Regions from separate parts of the Shewanella sp. 5S214 genome, predicted to be linked through region 2. Evidence: riboswitches for the same ligand, from Rfam matches in the RefSeq annotation. Region 2 holds a riboswitch; the other holds the start of a gene.
The links. A riboswitch is a leader RNA that binds a small molecule or an ion and turns the genes downstream of it on or off. The one in region 2 is predicted to bind thiamine pyrophosphate.

Region 1 (4,444 bases), on a different contig from region 2:
TTGTTGCACCTTGCCATTGGATACTGCTGCTTAAGTTAAGCAGAGAGTAACTGTTGGTTGTATTTTCTAAGCGCTGACTATCAACGCGATCTTTGCTCGCGACCCATTGCCAGCTAAGGCTATTTTTCCAATCACCAAGTTCTTGGTGAAGAGCAAGTTCAGTTTGTAATGGCTTTATTTGATACAGAGGCTCGTCACCGTTATCTCTTTCGCCGTGAGTGGCAGTGGCATTAGCAACCATGAGCCATTTACCACTGCGGTTTTCTGCTAGTTGGTATTCAGCATCAATACGTGCACCAAACAGAGTCGCATTAACATTGGTAAACTGTAAAATATTGCGGCGAGTATTGGTCATAGGCGTTTTGTTAAAACTACCAACCTCATCGGCATCAATATAATCATTTATTTTGCTGTACCAAGCGGTAGCGCTGAAGGCTAAATCATCTTGTACCAATTTATAGGCTGTACTTAAGGTATGTGCTGTTTCGGCATTGAGGTTTGGGTTACCTATATAGCCATTTCCATCACCAAACCAACCGATCATGGTTGTTGCCATGGTGCTTTGACCCCAACTGTAACGTTCATATAAATTTGGTGCTCGGCTTTTTCTCGCTAAACCAACCTCTATGACTTCAGTGTCACTCAATTGATATCGAGCCAGGAGCGTAGCGTCGATAATATTGTCATTACGCTTACGATAAAGGCTGTTAAATTCATCTGCGGCTATGGCATTGACATTGTTCATACCCATCATCGCCATAGTGTTATAGGGTTGTACTTCAGCAGCGTTTGTTGACACGTATTCATATCGGACGCCCGCTGATAACCACCAACGACTATTTAGAGTGTGTTGCCATTCACCATAAAGAGCAGCACGTTGACGCTTGCCGTCATTAATATTGACATAATCATTAGGTCCCATCATAGATGAACCTTCGATAGCGGGCCAAGTATCGTCAAGTTGATAAACATAATATTCTTGTCCAATCAACAAGGTACTGTCTGAACTTATGGGTAATTGCCAATGCAACTGGTAGCTATAATCTTTTCCTTTGGTTTCCATCGGCATATTTCCGGTTTTTTCGTCAGTAAAGAATCCCATTTCATGTTCGACGCTGTGCCAATTGGCTTGTGCTGTAAACTCGGCATCATTTTCTAGTGAACGCTGATAACGCACTAACGCTCCATAGCTGTCATTGTTAGTCATATCCATATATTGGTTAGCGAAACCCTGATAAGGAATATGTTGATGAGTAAGCTTAATGGCTATTTGTTGGGTCTCATCTTGCCAAGCTGCCGTTAGCGCATGGTTTTGAGATTGATATAGCGTGTCGAGTACTTTATCGCCATGACCATCGCTATAACTGTTAGCATCTTCAAATGACCCTTGATAGCTAAAACTTAACGTTTTACTGGCAACGGTGGCATTGACGCCAGCAAGAAAAGCATCATCGGTACTGCGATAACCACTAGAAACATTACCACTGTGCCATGTTACAGCGTCGCTATCAGTGAACAGTGGGTTTAAACTGCTGATTTTTATCACACCAGCAATATTATCACCGCCAGCACTTACCGGAGAGACTCCCGCGACGACTTGCGTTGAACTGATTTGATTTGCAGATACATATGAGAGCGGCGGGTTCATCTGGTTCGCACATGATGAAGTGATGTCGCTACCATCGATAAGGATTTTTATCCGATCGCCCATCATGCCGTTTAAGATGGGTAAGGCTGACACACCGCCAGCTTCAGAGAAATCGACGCCTTGCTTTTTTAAGAGGTTTTCAGCCGAACCTAGTAGGTCTTTATGTGTTGTTTGCTGTCCTTGTACTTTGACATGTTCAACACCTTGGTTGTTTTGTATGTCATTCGATTCAGCTCTTACTTGCGGCGTTATGGCCAGTGTTACTGCCAATGCAATTGATGAGTAAGCCCATGGGGCGTTATTCGTTAATTTAATGGTTTGCATTACTTTGTGAGTCAAAGCTATCACCTTTATTGTTTTTTTATAAACCTTTGATGAGTTAATTTCAAAGGAGATTGTTCACCTTAATAAATTATAACCTGCTAATAAATATGAAGAGTGCGACATGATGTCGCACCTTTATAAATATATGCATCAAGTGTTGAGTGAATACGATAGATAATGGATAAAGCTAAACTAATGCCGGCATGTTAACTCATAGATGTCATAGCAATAGATGATAGTTAGGGCTTGATATTTTGTTTAAAGCTTGCCTATACTGACGCACATCTTGTCGGAGTGCCATTATGGCTGAGACCGTTTATTCGGGATCCGTTGAACCTGATCAGGCTAGAACCTGCGAAGGAAACAAGCGTAATAATCATTATTATTGGGAAGATAATAACGTTTTAACAAGACAGTAAATGGACGTTTACCTCTGAGTTTTTTATCGGTTTATATGTCCAGTTAAGTTATTACTTTAGTATTTTTCTATGTGGTTATTGACGTAAGCGATAGTATTTTTATTGTTTACTGCTGCTATCAACACCTCTCCAGACAAGCAACTCTACTCTTAATAATGAGGTTGCTAATGTCAAATCCAAACCGTCGTCAAACTCGAGCTAATGCTCAACAATTTATTGATACCCTTAAACCGTTACAACATCCTAATTCTGAAAAAGTCTATTTAACGGGTAGTCGTGCAGACATCAACGTCGCTATGCGTCAGGTTAATCAAACTGAAACCGTCATTGGCGGCACCGATGCAAAGCCCATTAAACAAGCCAATCCACCTATCATGGTCTACGACTGCGCGGGCGCTTATTCTGATCCCCTTGCCGACATTAATGTGCGTCAAGGTTTAGCTAAAATCCGTCAAGCATGGATTGATGAGCGACAAGATACCGAGCAATTAACCGGTGCAAGTTCAGGTTTTACTCAACAGCGACTGGCTGATGATGGCTTAGATCACTTGCGTTTTGATGCCCTAGTTGCGCCGAAGCGAGCCAAGCAGGGCAAATGCGTGACCCAAATGCATTATGCTCGCCAAGGTATTGTTACCCCTGAAATGGAATACATTGCCATTCGTGAAAACATGGCTCGTGCTGAAGTAACCGACACCGTATTGACTCAAAAGGCACCAGGAGAGGCTTTTGGTGCGCATATTGGTCAGCTGATCACTCCTGAGTTTGTCCGCGATGAAGTCGCTCGAGGTCGAGCGATTATCCCACTCAATATTAACCATCCTGAAACCGAACCTATGATTATTGGGCGTAATTTTTTGGTGAAGGTGAATGCCAATATTGGTAATTCGGCGGTGACATCGTCAATTGAAGAAGAAGTGGAAAAACTGGTGTGGTCAACTCGTTGGGGCGCCGATACCGTCATGGACTTGTCGACCGGACGTTATATCCATGAAACCCGTGAGTGGCTTATCCGTAATTCGCCTGTTCCAATTGGTACTGTGCCGATTTATCAAGCATTAGAAAAGGTTAATGGCGTTGCCGAAGATCTCAGTTGGGCGGTATTTAGAGATACGCTAATAGAACAAGCCGAGCAGGGCGTAGATTATTTTACCATCCATGCAGGGGTGTTATTGCGTTATGTACCTATGACCGCCAAACGCCTTACCGGTATTGTGTCGCGTGGCGGTTCAATTATGGCTAAGTGGTGTTTAAGCCACCATCAAGAAAGTTTCTTATATGAGCATTTTCGCGATATTTGCCAGATTTGCGCCCAATACGATGTGTCCTTGTCGTTAGGCGATGGTATGCGCCCCGGTTCAATTGCCGATGCCAATGATGAAGCGCAATTTGCAGAATTAGAAACCTTAGGCGAGTTGGTTAAAATTGCATGGGAATATGATGTGCAAACCATCATCGAAGGCCCTGGTCATGTACCAATGCAGTTGATTAAAGTCAATATGGAAAAGCAATTGGCCCTTTGTGATGAAGCGCCTTTTTATACCTTAGGCCCACAAACTACCGATATCGCGCCGGGTTATGATCACTTCACCTCAGGGATTGGCGCTGCCATGATGGCTTGGTATGGCGTGGCGATGTTGTGTTACGTCACCCCCAAAGAACACTTAGGCTTACCTAACAAAGAAGATGTAAAACAAGGCTTAATTGCCTACAAGATTGCAGCTCATGCTGCTGATGTCGCTAAAGGTCATCCAGGTGCACAAGTGCGTGATAATGCGTTATCCAAAGCCCGCTTTGAATTCCGTTGGGAAGATCAATACAACCTAGGCCTTGATCCTGATACCGCTCGTGCTTACCACGACGAATCGTTACCACAAGAATCAGCAAAAGTGGCTCATTTTTGTTCAATGTGTGGGCCTAAATTTTGCTCGATGAAAATAACCCACGAAGTGCGTGAATATGCCGCGAATCTTCAACAAGCAGAAGCACTTAAGATTGAAGTATCTGCCGCTAGTGCTTATCAAACTCAACCTATGGCTCAAGCCATAAATCC
Region 2 (4,444 bases):
CCATTTCTGATGAGCCGCTTGCATTTCAATGGCTAGCATCGACATTACATCCGCATACTCGCCACACACCTGTGTTGCCATCGCATTAGTGACTCGTTCAATATTGCTATAACTATCTAGTCTGCCGATAAACCACTTAATCGGATCAAGATAATTTTCATTCAACGGATACATGCTGATTTCTGCTGTTAATTTCATGTTAATTCCTTAATTAACACCGCTGTAAATTAAGTTACAGCGGCCTTGTTTAATTACATAAATTGGACTTCTAAGGTCACACCTAACTGGCGAGGGTCACCGTAACGAATATATTGTTTATCTACCCAGCCCTGATCTGGCTCGTTGCCAAAGTAAAAACCACGCACGCCATACTGTTCATCAAACATATTACGGCCCCATAAATAAGCCGACCAAGTTGGCGTTTCATAACCTACACGGGCATTATAAATGGTATAAGCATCTGACTTGGACTCGTTGCTGTCCGAGTAATAAAACTGACTTTTACCACTGGCATTCACGTTGGCAAACCAACCAGAGTCAGCAACATAGGTCATACCGGCACTGTAGGTAACGTTAGGTGAATGAGCCAGTTCACGGCCAGACAAATCGACAGTTGAGCCATATTTATCGCTGTATTGATATCGGCCATATTCGGTTTCTAACCAACCAAAGCTGCCATAAAACTCAATATTCTCGGTTAAATACCATTTAGCATCGAGTTCTGCACCATAGTTATTCGAGCTACCAGCATTTTCAGTAAATAGAATAAACCGTTGGGGGCTATCAGGATCTTGTAACGACGCGGCGACTTGTTGATCTTGGCGATCCATATAAAATAGCGCAAATGTAGAATCGACTTCACCGTCAAACCAGCTCGATTTCAAGCCCAATTCATAGTTATATAGGATCTCAGTATCGAACTCTTTTTTGTCTGATAATTGAGCTGGTAATGTCATATTAAAACCACCCGCTTTATAACCGCGGGCAATACGTACATAGGCATTGTGGTCAGCATTAATGGCTTTTGATAACGCAATATGCCCGCCCCACATATCTTCTGATGGGGCGAAATTATCTTCATTACTGTCACTATAATCACTGTCACGACGTTCAAGTCGTAGTCCTGTAGACAATAAATATTCATCACCTAAATGGCTGTCTAATTGAGCAAATACCGCATAATTGGTCGCATCGTAACTGGACTGCAGCACTTCATCTGGATAAGTGTTGTACTCTGAATACAAGTCATTATCTTCTTGTAAATTCATCGCATACACGCCAACTAACCAGTCGGTGCTGCCTGCAAAAATACGCCCAGCCGTCTTTGACGATAGACGAAATTCTTGGGTAAAGGTTTTACGGTCGCCCTTTTTATCCCAGGTATAATCGTAAACACAAGGTTCGCTGCCATTAACGGCACCAAAGTCATCATAAGCTGCACATTGTTTGCTTGCCCAATATTCTGGATTAGCCCAATCGCCATCATAACCATTATGGTGGTCGGTTTGCGCAAACGAGGTTAACGACGTGAAATCAAATGTTGGTATACCAGAATAAATAAATTTAATCCCAGCACCGGAGGTTTTTTGCGTATCGACGCCAGGTTGGTCAGTTAGGGTGTTGCTGGGATTATTGTCTAATGTCCACACATCGTAGCCATTATCAAAGTTTGCATGTAACAAGGTTAAATCAACTTGCAAATCGTCAGTCGCATACCAACGTAACTTCGCTCTGGCAGTCAACTCGTCACGCTCATTGGTATCGTCGCGATTAAGATAAAGGTTGTCACGATAACCATTTTGGTTATGTTGCTCTAACGATACCCGGTAGAGTAGTTTGCCTGAGTCATTGAGCGGGCCGGAGCTGAATCCTGACAGAGTGCGCAGGTTATCGTCACCTAAGCTGACTTTTGCGCCATGCTCAAACGACTCTGTAGGGTCGTTACTTTTTAGGTAAATTAATCCGGCTAATGCGTTGGCACCATACTGAGTCCCCTGCGGACCACGCAACACTTCAACCTGTTGCATGTCGTACATACTCGATACCATGCCAAGGCCTGATAAATCGATGTCGTCGACCACAAAACCAACTGATGAGTTAGGTGCACCTTGATATTGCTCTTGCTCACCAACACCTCGAATTTGGAAGTATTTAGGTCGAGAGCTACCACCAGACCAATTAAAGTTAGCAATCGAATTGAGCACATCTTCAAAATGCTGTGCGCCTTCATCTTCTAATTGTTGCGCATCAATAACGGTGACACTGGAGGGCATTTTCTCAAGGCTGATATTACTAAAATCAGCATTAACGACAATGACTTCCATTTTTTCATATTCAGGTGTTACGCGTTCAACATCAGCGGTTTTAGCCATAGCAATAGGTGAGCTTATGGCTGTAATCACCGCTAAGGCAATGGGGGTGTGGTGTAATCTAATAGAATTTTTCGTGAACATAGGACCTCAAATAGTAATTTTGAGATCCGGCAAGAGTAGCGAATAAGAGGTGCACCGAGTTATAGTGTGGCCCATTCCTACGCCGGTATAAGCCGGATCAGGTTCTAAGGGTTCGTCATACAGACATCTCAGTTCAGGTTTTACTGAACACCCCTTGGCGGTCTCGATTATAAACTAACTTCAATATGAATACACGAGCAGTGACACAATTTGATAACTCAACAATGCAATTAATTAACCCTCACACTAAATCACATCGATTATTGTCATAAATAAGCTTAAAGCTAATGATAATGGAGTCTAATTGGAGAATGCTTGCCTCACATAGACCTCAAATCGGGTGACTTGCGAATTGGGCGCAACCGCACCGACTTGTAACTGCTGCTTGCCATGTAACTTAACTGATTTCCAGCTGCTTGCTTCATCTTCAACCGTAAATCCACTCGCATCGAACCAAGTGAATTTGTATTGAATACGCAAATCAGTACTCGATTGGCTTTGAATCAATGCTGACGCTTTGATTAAGTCCGCGACCATAAGTGATGAAATATCGGTCACGTTAACGTCACGAGCAAATGAGGTATTATCAACCCTAAGTTGGCCACTAGAATTAGCAGAGATACCCGCAGTATTATGCGCACAAGCCGAAAGTAACAGCGCAGAAGCGATAAGACATAATAATGATGTTTTCATACAATATTCCCTTAATAAATAGATGCAATTGAACTTGTCTCTAACACAGCAGCACATCATGACTAATCCAGTAGAAAATGTGCTCGTGCTGTCGCAATCAGCTGCTTGCGGTTGGTTTGCCAACAGTTCATGCTGACGTTTGCAACTCTACGACCTTGGCGAGTAATTTTGCATTCAGCAAAGGTGTCTTGATGCAAACCTGCGCGTAAATAATCAATTGAAAAATCGACAATTTTAGGCACTTTCTTAGCTTGCATAAACACCATTAACTGCACAATAGCTGACATTTCCATAAACCCAGCAAGCACACCACCGTGAATAGCAGGTAATATAGGATTACCAATATTGTCATCTTTAGCGGGTAATTTAAATACCATTTCATCGCCAAAACGCGCCACAGACATACCTATAAATTGTGAGTAAGGTACTTTTTCAAGAAGGTAACTATAGTCATTTAACTCTATGGCCCGTTTGACCACATCTTGAACATCTAGACCCGTTTGCGTACTGATATTGCTTGGCTCACTCATGATTTCGTCTCCGGCAAATTACCCATTAATGCTTGCCGAAACGATTCACCAACCATTTCTGGGCTAATGCGCATAAACGATCCCACTGCGTGAGCAATAGGTTCATCAATACTGTCTTGGTAAGCTATCGAGCGGGTAAAAGCCACGCTTGGCGATAATCGATAACATTCTGCAAACCCATAAACCGATTTATGCGGCTCAGCAGGTTTCATGTAATCGACCCGTAAATCCAGTGTCGGTGACAATTCTAACGATTGATATTTTTTTAATATTGCACATACCACTGCCGTGCCACAGGCGGTGTCTATTAGGGTGGTAATCACCCCGCCATGGATCACCCCAGTGTCAGGATAACCAATGATGTCTTGGCTGTAAGGTAACTCAATAAGCACGTGATGCTCACTGGCCTCTTGGACAGTAAGCCCTAAACGGCGGCATTGAGCTAACTGATTAACAAATCGACTGGCCACTTCGGTTAACGGAAAAAAATCGCTATTGATTTTCATTAGTCACGACTCAGCATTGGGCCTAACGGCTTACCGCCCAAAAGATGTATGTGGATATGATAAACCTCTTGGCCAGCGTGTTTATTGCAATTCATAATTAATCGATAACCGTCTTGTGCAATACCCGCTTCATCAGCAAGTTTAGCCGCGACCGTCATCATCCGGCCTAATGCTTGTTCATCAGAAGCCTTAACGTCATTAGTCGTGGCGATTAGATGGTTAGGAATAATCAAAATATGGGTAGGAGCTTGCGGTGCAATAT

Region 1: it holds a riboswitch for thiamine pyrophosphate, as region 2 does, so the genes downstream of both, thiC (phosphomethylpyrimidine synthase ThiC) here and ACED29_RS05830 (TonB-dependent receptor) in region 2, are expected to answer to the same signal.

Annotation. Positions count from the first base shown of each region.
Region 1 covers NZ_JBGOOV010000001.1:354,362-358,805, reverse strand. Annotated here, with positions in the region: gene ACED29_RS01390 (TonB-dependent receptor plug domain-containing protein) at 1-1,972, opposite strand, end outside; TPP riboswitch at 2,253-2,352, shown strand; gene thiC (phosphomethylpyrimidine synthase ThiC) at 2,559-4,444, shown strand, end outside.
Region 2 covers NZ_JBGOOV010000006.1:109,415-113,858, forward strand. Annotated here, with positions in the region: gene ACED29_RS05825 (hypothetical protein) at 1-198, opposite strand, end outside; gene ACED29_RS05830 (TonB-dependent receptor) at 252-2,453, opposite strand; TPP riboswitch at 2,511-2,618, opposite strand; gene ACED29_RS05835 (YcfL family protein) at 2,754-3,146, opposite strand; gene ACED29_RS05840 (PaaI family thioesterase) at 3,209-3,676, opposite strand; gene ACED29_RS05845 (PaaI family thioesterase) at 3,673-4,182, opposite strand; gene hinT (purine nucleoside phosphoramidase) at 4,182-4,444, opposite strand, start outside.